Regions from separate parts of the Nonomuraea sp. NPDC005730 genome, predicted to be linked through region 1. Evidence: riboswitches for the same ligand, from Rfam matches in the RefSeq annotation. Region 1 holds a riboswitch; the other holds the start of a gene.

Region 1 (4,256 bases):
AGTCGTCGCCCGCCGTCGCCGAGTAGCCCTCGTTGAAGATCAGGTAGATGACCTCCAGCACGGACGACAGGCGTCCGGCCAGCTCGGCGCCCTGTGGCACCTCGAACGGGACCTTCCGGTCGGCCAGGGTGCGCTTGGCCCGCACGATGCGCTGGGCGGCGGTCGGCTCGGGCACCAGGAACGCGCGGGCGATCTCGTCGGTGCTCAGGCCGCCGAGCACCCGCAGCGTCAGAGCCACCCGCGCCTCCATCGACAGCGCCGGATGGCAGGCGGTGAAGACCAGCCGCAGCAGGTCGTCCTCGATCTCGTCGGGCTCGGACGGCTCCCCGGCGGTCTCCAGCCGGTGGCCCAGCTCGGCCAGGTTGCGGGACATCCGCTCGTTCCTGCGGATCAGGTCGACGGCGCGGCGCTTGGACACCGTCATCAGCCAGGCGCCCGGGTTGCGTGGCACGCCCGACCCCGGCCACTGCTCCAGGGCCGCGACCAGCGCGTCCTGGGCCAGTTCCTCGGCCAGGCCGACGTCGCGGACCAGCCCGGCCAGGCCGGCGATGAGCCGGGGCGCCTCGATCCGCCAGACCGCCTCGATCGCCCGGTGGGTGTCGGAAGCCATCACCGGCTCATGACACCAGCACCGTCCTCGGTCCGCAAGCCGGGGTCAGCTCTCCTGCCCGCCCAGGCGCCGGCGCATGGCCTTCTCCCGCTCGATCTCCGCCGGGTCGGAGGAGGCCGCGTCGGGCGCGTCGGAGGCGTCGTACACCCGCCACACGTCCAGCCCGGTCCCGTCGTGGCCCTCGGGGACGGGCACCCGCATGGCCCATTCCAGGGCCTCCTCCCTGGACTTCACCTGGATCAGCCAGAACCCCGCGATCAGCTCCTTGGCCTCGGCGAACGGGCCGTCGATCACCGTGGCCCGGCCGCCGCTGTAGGCGATCTGCGCGCCCTGTGAGCTCGGGTAGAGCCCCTCGGCGGCCAGCAGCACCCCCGCCTTGGCCAGCGCCTCGTTGTAGGCGTGCATGTTGTCGACGAGCTCCTGGCTGGGCAGCGCCCCGGCCTCGGTCTCCGCGTTGGCCTTGCCGACGATCATGAATTTCATCCTGCACGTCCCTTCCGTCCGCGGCCCCTGGGCGGAGCCGGTCTCGCCGAAGCGTCGAACGGGCGCCGGCCGGATCGACACGCGGGCGCGGACCCGTCCGTTCCCAGGGCACCGTACCGGTCGAGCGGCCGCGTGGCCGATGTGCCATCCTCGCCCCATGCCCCAACCCGCACAAGACGCCCCCGTCCCCAACCGGGCCCTCTGGGACGAGCGCGCCCGCGTCCACGGCTCCACCTCAGCCGACCGGTTCTACGACGTCGACGCCTTCCTCGCCGGCCGGCAGACCCTCTACGCGCTCGAACGCCGCCTGGCCGGCGACGTCGCCGGAAAGGACCTGCTCCACCTGCAGTGCCACTTCGGCCTGGACACGCTGAGCTGGGCACGTCTCGGAGCGCGGGTGACCGGCGTGGACTTCTCCCCGGTGGCGGTCGCGCGCGCCCGCGACCTGGCGGCCAGGGCCGGGCTGGCGGCCACGTTCGTGGAGGCCGACACGCAGCGGCTGCCGGAGTCGCTGGCCGGCGGCTTCGACGTGGCGGTGGCCACGTACGGCGTGTTGTGCTGGATCGGCGATCTGGGCGCCTGGATGCGCGGCGCGGCCATGGCGCTGCGGCCCGGCGGGCGGCTGGTGCTGGTCGACCTGCATCCGGCCTACCAGACGGTGGCCTCGCTCGACCCGCTGGTGGCCGACTGGCCCTACGGCGGCGGGCAGGCCCACCGGGAGACGGTGACCGGCACGTACGCCGACGCCGGAGTGGTGACCGAGGCCCACGAGGCGGTCGAGTACCCGTACTCGGTGGGCGAGATCGTCACCGCGGCGGCGCGGGCCGGGCTCACGGTGGCCGAGCTGGGCGAGCACGTCGAGACCGACATCGACCCGCGCGGCCTGCTGTCCGAGGGCGCGGACGGCCGGTACCGGTTCCCGTTCGGGGACTCGCACCTGCCGATCCTCTACTCGCTGGTGGCGGTCCGGCCCTGAGACGCGGCGAGCGCGCGTCCCTCGTGCGGGACGCGCGCTCGGAGCGGGGGAGGTCAGCTCGCGTACTGGGGGTATCCGTAGCCGACGACCTGCGACTTCGGACGGACGCGCTCCTCTACCTTGCCGTTGCCGGTGTTGCCCTCGACCGTGGAGATCGTGCCGTCGTGGTTGTCCTTGACGACGAAGCCGACGTGCTGGATGGCGTCCAGGCTCTTGCTGCCGCCCCAGGAGAAGAAGACCACCGCGCCGGGCCTGGCCTCGGCGCCCCAGCGGTCGTTGGCGGCGAACCACTTGGCGTGGGCCACGGTCCAGGCGTCCCAGCCGACCTGCGGGCGGGCGCCGGTCTGCTCGCCGACCCAGGAGACGAAGATCGAGCACCAGGGCGCGTTCAGGTACATCGCGCGGGTGCCGCCGTCGCGGGCGATGGTCTCGGCGGCGCGCCGGGAGTCGGCGTACCACTTCTGGAACTTGGTGCCGCCGCCGTAGGCGTTCTCGGAGGTGCCGACCTGGGACTTGGCCATGGCCAGGACCTGCTCGGCGGTGACGTTGACCTGGGTCTCCTCCGCCTTGCGGGTCTGGGCGGCGGCCTGCGGCGCGACGGCCGAGTGGCCGGTCGCGGCGGCCGGGCCGGTGCTGTCGGCGGCGGCGGCGGTGGCGTGGCCGCCGATGGCGGAGGCGAGGATGGCCGCGCCGAGCGCGGCGTGGGCGTAGTTGATCTTCGGGGCACGGATGGGACGGTGCGTGGCCATCGAGGGCATTACTCCTTGCTTCCATGCCGCTTACCGGGTTAGCTGACGGGTTCGGACGTGGAAGCTGCCCTACGGCACCGAAGTGCCGATTCACCCCAAAGGACGTGGGTCCCCGGTTCCGCCCGGAGGCGGATTCAGCGGTCACAGGACGATCCTGTGAAATGTCTTGCGATGGTTGGACAAAGCCGGTCAAACCGGACGTCTGCCGCGAGATGCCCCATAAGGTAATACATCGGGCAAGAGCAAGGCAAATGCCTAAAGGTCCAGCTAGGAGAGCTGGGCCCTCGCTTCGGCCAGAAGCCCCATCATGGCAAGGGATTCGTCAAGCGGCATGACCGCGCTCTCCGTCCGGCCCTCGATCGTGGCCGCGCGCACCTCGCGCAGCTCACCCGCGTAACCGTTGTCGGCCGGGTCGAGCACCAGCTCCTCCGTCTCCATCGACGGCCCCGACAGCAGCACCCGCTGCGGCGCCCAGAACGGCGCCAGGATGTCGGCCCGCATCGACGTGCCCACCACGCTCGCGTCGTTGGGGTGATGCGCCAGCAGCGACACGTCCACCAGGGCCCGCCGCCCGCCCGGGTACAGCAGCAGCCCGCCGGCCTCGGCGTCGACCCCGCTGGGCGCCAGCGAGCCGGCCACGCGCAGCTCCGCGGGCATGCCGAGCAGCAACTGGGCCAGCCCGAACGGGTAGATCCCCAGGTCGAGCAGGGCCCCGCCGCCCAGCTCCGGCGCCCACAAGCGGTGGGCGGGGTCATAGGGCAGCGCGAAGCCGAACGAGGCCCGCACCGACCGGATCTCACCGAAGCGCGGATCGGCCGCCACCCGCTGGATGAGCGGGTTGAAGCGCATCCACATGGCCTCCATGAGGAAGACCCCGGCCGCGCGGGCCAGCGCCACCATGCGCTCGGCGTCGGCCACGTCGGCCGCCAGCGGCTTCTCGCACAGCACCGACTTGCCCGCCGCGATGGCGGCCTCGGCCACCTCCAGGTGCTGGGCGTGCGGCGTGGCGACGTAGATCGCGTCGACGGCCGGATCGGCGCACAGGGCCTCGTAGGAGCCGTAGGCGGACTCCGCGCCCAGCTCGTCGGCCAGCGCCCGCGCCCTGAGCGGGCTCCGCGAGCCGACGGCGGCCACCCGCATGCCGGGCTCGGCCACGATGGCCGCCCCCACGGTACGCGCGATGCCGCCGGTCGCCGCTATTCCCCAGGTGAAATCTCGCACGACCGAGATCGTAGAGCGCTCAGGTCAGGTTGAACGAGTCGGGGTCGGGCCCGATCCGCCGCCCCGCGTTCATCGCGCCGATGGCCGCCATGTCCTCGGTGTCGAGGATGAAGCCGAACACGTCGATGTTCTCCTCGATCCGCGAGGGCGTGACCGACTTGGGGATCACCACGTTGCCGAGCTGCAGGTGCCAGCGGAGCACGATCTGCGCGGGCGT
Region 2 (4,256 bases), on a different contig from region 1:
ATCGCCTTCCGCGCCGTGCAGGGGCTGGGCGCGGGCGCGTTGTTGCCGCTGTCGCTGGCCCTGGTGATGGAGATGTTCCCGCCCGGACGCAACGGCGCCCGCGTGCAGGGCGCACTCGGCGGCGTGATGGCGTTGACGTACCTGGCCGGGCCCTTCCTGGGCGGGTTGTTCACCGACCACGCGAGCTGGCGGTGGGCCTTCTATGTGAACGTGCCGCTCGGGATCGTGCTGATCGCGATCGTGGTGCTGCGGCTGCCGTTCCGTCCGGGCACCGGCGGCGGGGGCCGGCCGGACTACGCGGGCATCGCGGTGTTCAGCGTGGCCATCAGCGCCCTGCTGCTCGGCCTGACCGAGAAGGGCCTGGACGGCAACTCCTGGACGTCTCCGCCGGTGGCCGGGCCGATCCTGCTGGCGCTGCTCCTGCTGGCCGTGTTCGTGCTGGTCGAGCTGCGGGCGGCGAACCCGGTCATGCCGATGCACCTGTTCCGGGACCGTACGTACACGCTGGTCAACGCGACCTCCTTCTTCACCGCCTTCTGCATGTACGCCGGCGTGGTGTTCCTGCCGCGCTACTTCCAGCAGGCGCTGGGCGTCAGCGCCACCGAGTCCGGGCTGCGGATCTACCCGATGACGCTGGCCATGGTGGCGGGCAGCGCGCTCATGGGCACGCTGATGTCCAGGACGCGCACGTACAAGCCGTGGCTGGTCGGGGCGCCGTTCCTGCTGGTGGCCGGCAGCCTGCTCTGCCTGAACCTCACCGTGCGCACCGACGGCCTGCTGCTGGCCGGGTGGATGGCGCTGCTCGGGCTCGGCATGGGGCCGATGTTGTCGGGGCTGACCGTGGCCGTGCAGCAGGCCGTCGCGCCGCGGTACATCGGCACGGCCTCGGCCAACCTCACCTTCTTCCGGCAGATCGGCGGCTCGGTGGCACTGGCGCTGGCCGGCACCGCGTACACGTCGGTCATCACCACGGACGCGCCCGTGCACGGGCTCGCGGCCGCGCACGCCTCGGCGGCGGCCGTGGTCATCCCGTCGCTGGGCGTGGCGGGCGCGGTGATCGCCCTGGTCGCGCTGGTGATGATGCCCGGCAGGCGGCTGGAGGAGACGCCCGCCGCGGAAAGCAGAGTGGAGGCCGGTTTCGCGTCGTGAGCGACGTCGTGCGAAGCTGTGGATGTCCCCAGAACCAGGAGGTCCTCATGGCGGAAACACCGGAGCCGGAAGTCAGCGAGACTCCCGAGGACGAGATGAAGCGCAAGTTCCGCGAGGCGTTGGAACGCAAGCGCGGGCAGCAGGCCGACTCGGCCGCGGGTGGCAGGGGCGTGGACCCGTCGAAGATCCACGGGGCGCACGGTCCGGCAGCGAGTAAAAGATCCTTCAGGCGCAAGAGCGGCGGCTGAAAGGCCCGATTTCGCAGGGGGTACGGCATGCCGTGCCCCCTTTCTCTTTACCTCGACAGGTAGATCTTTACCCGGTTCATGACGATTCGTTTGTATTTGTCCGAATCTCTGGGTACCGTCTTAACCAATTACCAGCTGGTGGCGTAGTCCCTACCAGGAGAGGGACGACAGCTGGCGCCGAATCCCGACGTGTCGGGAACCGGGGACCCATCTCATTGGGGTGAATCCGGCCACGTGCCGGTAGGGCATCTCCACGCCCGAACCCGTCAGCTAACCCGGTAGGCGAGATGGAGAGGACTTCACCGTATGTACCACCTCGTCGTACCCCCGGACAGTGTAGTGACGACCGCCTGCTGAGCGGTCTCTTCCCCGACTTCCCCCACGCGCCGCGTAACCACCTTTTCGGCGTTCTGCCCGGTTACGCACCGTAGTCACGCGCGTTCCCCCTGTCCCCTCGCGAAGGACTTCACTACTTCATGTCTCGATTTGGCCTGCGCTCTCTCGCTCTGCTGTCCGTGTCCGCCCTGGGCGCGCTGACGATCTCCGCCACCGGCGCCCACGCCGACACCGGCGACGACCAGAAGATCCTGCTCAAGGGTTCCACCAAGGCCTCCTACTTCTGGGACGACTCCTCCGGCCGCGCCGGCGACACCGGTCTCCCCGCCAGCGGCAAGCCCATGCAGAAGGGCCTGGCCGCCAGCCCGAGCTGGCCCCTCATGACCGAGGGGTACGTGACCTTCAACGGCAAGAAGATGCCGTTCTTCGTGGGCGACCGCGGCCCCGGCGAGCCCTCCAGCCGTGGCGTCATGCTCGACCTCGACGCCAAGACCTTCGCCGAGCTGACCGGCGGCACCTTCAACCCCGACACCCTCGGCGTGGACGGCAACGGCGGCCGCGGCCACATCAAGATCGACTACGTCATCACCAAGTGGGGCGAGGGCAAGGGCAAGAAGAACTACCCCGTGGCCTTCTCCAGCGGCGCGTGGGGCAGGTTCGACGCCAACCCGGCCGAGCCCCCCAAGGTGCTGGCCGAAAAGCCGGCCGACGACGCGGCCGGTTCCGCCGGCGGCCAGGGCGAGGTCGGCAAGACCGTCGCGATGGGCGGCACCGTCATGGCCGGCGCGCTGGTGCTGGCCGGCGGCGGCGTGGTGCTCGGCGGCGAGCGTCTGCGCAAGCTGCTCAACGACTGATCTCCAGACAAACCGCTCTTTACGCCTCGCGACTAGAATGACATTCTGGTCGCTGTGATCCAGCGCGCAGCCGCCAACGGCATCGAGATCGCCTACGAGAGCTTCGGCTCACCCGCGGGCCGGCCCCTGCTGCTCATCATGGGACTCGGCGCCCAGCTCATCCACTGGGACGACGAGTTCTGTGAACTCCTGGCCGAGCAGGGCCACCACGTCGTCAGGTTCGACAACCGCGACGCGGGCCTGTCCACCCATCTCCACGACGAGGGCGTGCCCGCCTGGGGTGCGCCCTCGCCGTATGTGCTGGACGATCTGGCCGACGACAGCGCCGGGCTCATGGACGTCCTGGGCCTGCCCGCCGCGCACGTCGTCGGCGCCTCGATGGGCGGGATGATCGCCCAGGCGCTGGCCATCCGGCACCCCGCCCGCGTGCTGAGCCTGACCTCGATCATGTCCACGCCCAGCCCGCAGGCGGCCCCGCCGACCGAGGCGGCCGCCGCGGTGCTCCTCGCCAAGCCCGCGACCGACCGCGAGACGGTCGTCGCCGGCGCGCTGACGACCTGGGCCGTGCTCGGGTCCCCCGGCTGGGAGCTGGACCGCGAACGCGTCACCAGGCTGGCCGGGCTCGCCTTCGACCGCTGCCACGACCCGGCCGGCACGGCCCGCCAGCTCGCCGCCATCATGGCCTCCGGCGACCGCACGTCCGCGCTGGGCGGGCTGAAGGTGCCCGCGCTGGTCATCCACGGCGAGGACGACCAGCTCGTGCCGATCGCCGGCGGACGGGCCACGGCCGCCGCCATCCCGGACGCCCGCCTGGTCACCTACCCCGGCATGGGCCACGACCTGCCCCGCCCCCTCTGGCCCGCGATCATCGCCGAGATCGCCGCCCACACCGGCTCCGCGGCGCCCGCCCGGCCGGGGCCGGCCGCGTAGCCGCCCACGGAGCCCACGGGGCCGCGGAGCCGTGGCCGGTCAGAGCTCCAGCTTCTCCTCGATGACCTTGAGCATGTGCCGGGCCAGGGCCAGGTTGGCCCGGTTGCGGTCGAGGGCGAGGTAGAGGAACAGGCCCTTGCCGCTGCGGCCGGTCAGCGGGCGGATGATGTGGTACTGGGCGGTCAGCGTGATCAGGATGTCCTCGATGCCGTCCTTGAGGCCCAGCGAGTCCATCGTGCGCAGCTTGGCCTTGATGACCTCGGTGTTGCCCGCCGCCGCGACCTGCAGGTCCAGCTCCTTCGAGCCGCCGAGCGTGCCGAGCGCCATGCCGCTGCCGTGGTCGACGATCGCCGCTCCGATCGTGCCGTCGATGCTCATCATCTCCTTGAGGGAGACGTCCATGCCTGCCATGCTTTCCTCCGCTTCGGTGGGGATGGTCAGTGTTTGCGTGCCACGGCGGCCACGGAGGCCGCCGTCTTCCTGCCCTCCAGCCGGAGGAGCCCGACGTTGGCGCCGGGTCCCGCCAGGACCGTGAGGACGATCGTGGGGCCCGCGGCGTAGAAGGCCACGAACCCGGCGGTGCCGGACACGAGGGTCTCCTCGAACGTCCCGCGGCCCGCCATGGTCAGCATCCGGCCGCTCATCGCGAGCAGCGCCGCCGACAGTGCCGCCACCTGCTCGCCGGTGTCTCCTTGCAGGTCGCAGGCGATGCGCAGGCCGTCGACGGTGCAGGCGACGC

The links. A riboswitch is a leader RNA that binds a small molecule or an ion and turns the genes downstream of it on or off. The one in region 1 is predicted to bind cyclic di-AMP.
Region 2: another riboswitch for cyclic di-AMP. It lies ahead of ABZ444_RS19880 (hypothetical protein); the one in region 1 lies ahead of ABZ444_RS39025 (CHAP domain-containing protein).

The regions. Positions count from the first base shown of each region.
Region 1 is NZ_JBEXYK010000054.1:11,820-16,075, forward strand. It holds gene ABZ444_RS39010 (RNA polymerase sigma factor) at 1-610, opposite strand, end outside; gene ABZ444_RS39015 (YciI family protein) at 656-1,093, opposite strand; gene ABZ444_RS39020 (methyltransferase) at 1,251-2,069, shown strand; gene ABZ444_RS39025 (CHAP domain-containing protein) at 2,123-2,818, opposite strand; cyclic di-AMP (ydaO/yuaA leader) riboswitch at 2,831-2,968, opposite strand; gene ABZ444_RS39030 (Gfo/Idh/MocA family oxidoreductase) at 3,086-4,039, opposite strand; gene ABZ444_RS39035 (aldo/keto reductase) at 4,059-4,256, opposite strand, start outside.
Region 2 is NZ_JBEXYK010000015.1:43,555-47,810, forward strand. It holds gene ABZ444_RS19870 (MDR family MFS transporter) at 1-1,149, shown strand, start outside; gene ABZ444_RS19875 (DUF5302 domain-containing protein) at 1,197-1,397, shown strand; cyclic di-AMP (ydaO/yuaA leader) riboswitch at 1,563-1,697, shown strand; gene ABZ444_RS19880 (hypothetical protein) at 1,874-2,587, shown strand; gene ABZ444_RS19885 (alpha/beta hydrolase) at 2,642-3,517, shown strand; gene ABZ444_RS19890 (hypothetical protein) at 3,557-3,928, opposite strand; gene ABZ444_RS19895 (roadblock/LC7 domain-containing protein) at 3,955-4,256, opposite strand, start outside.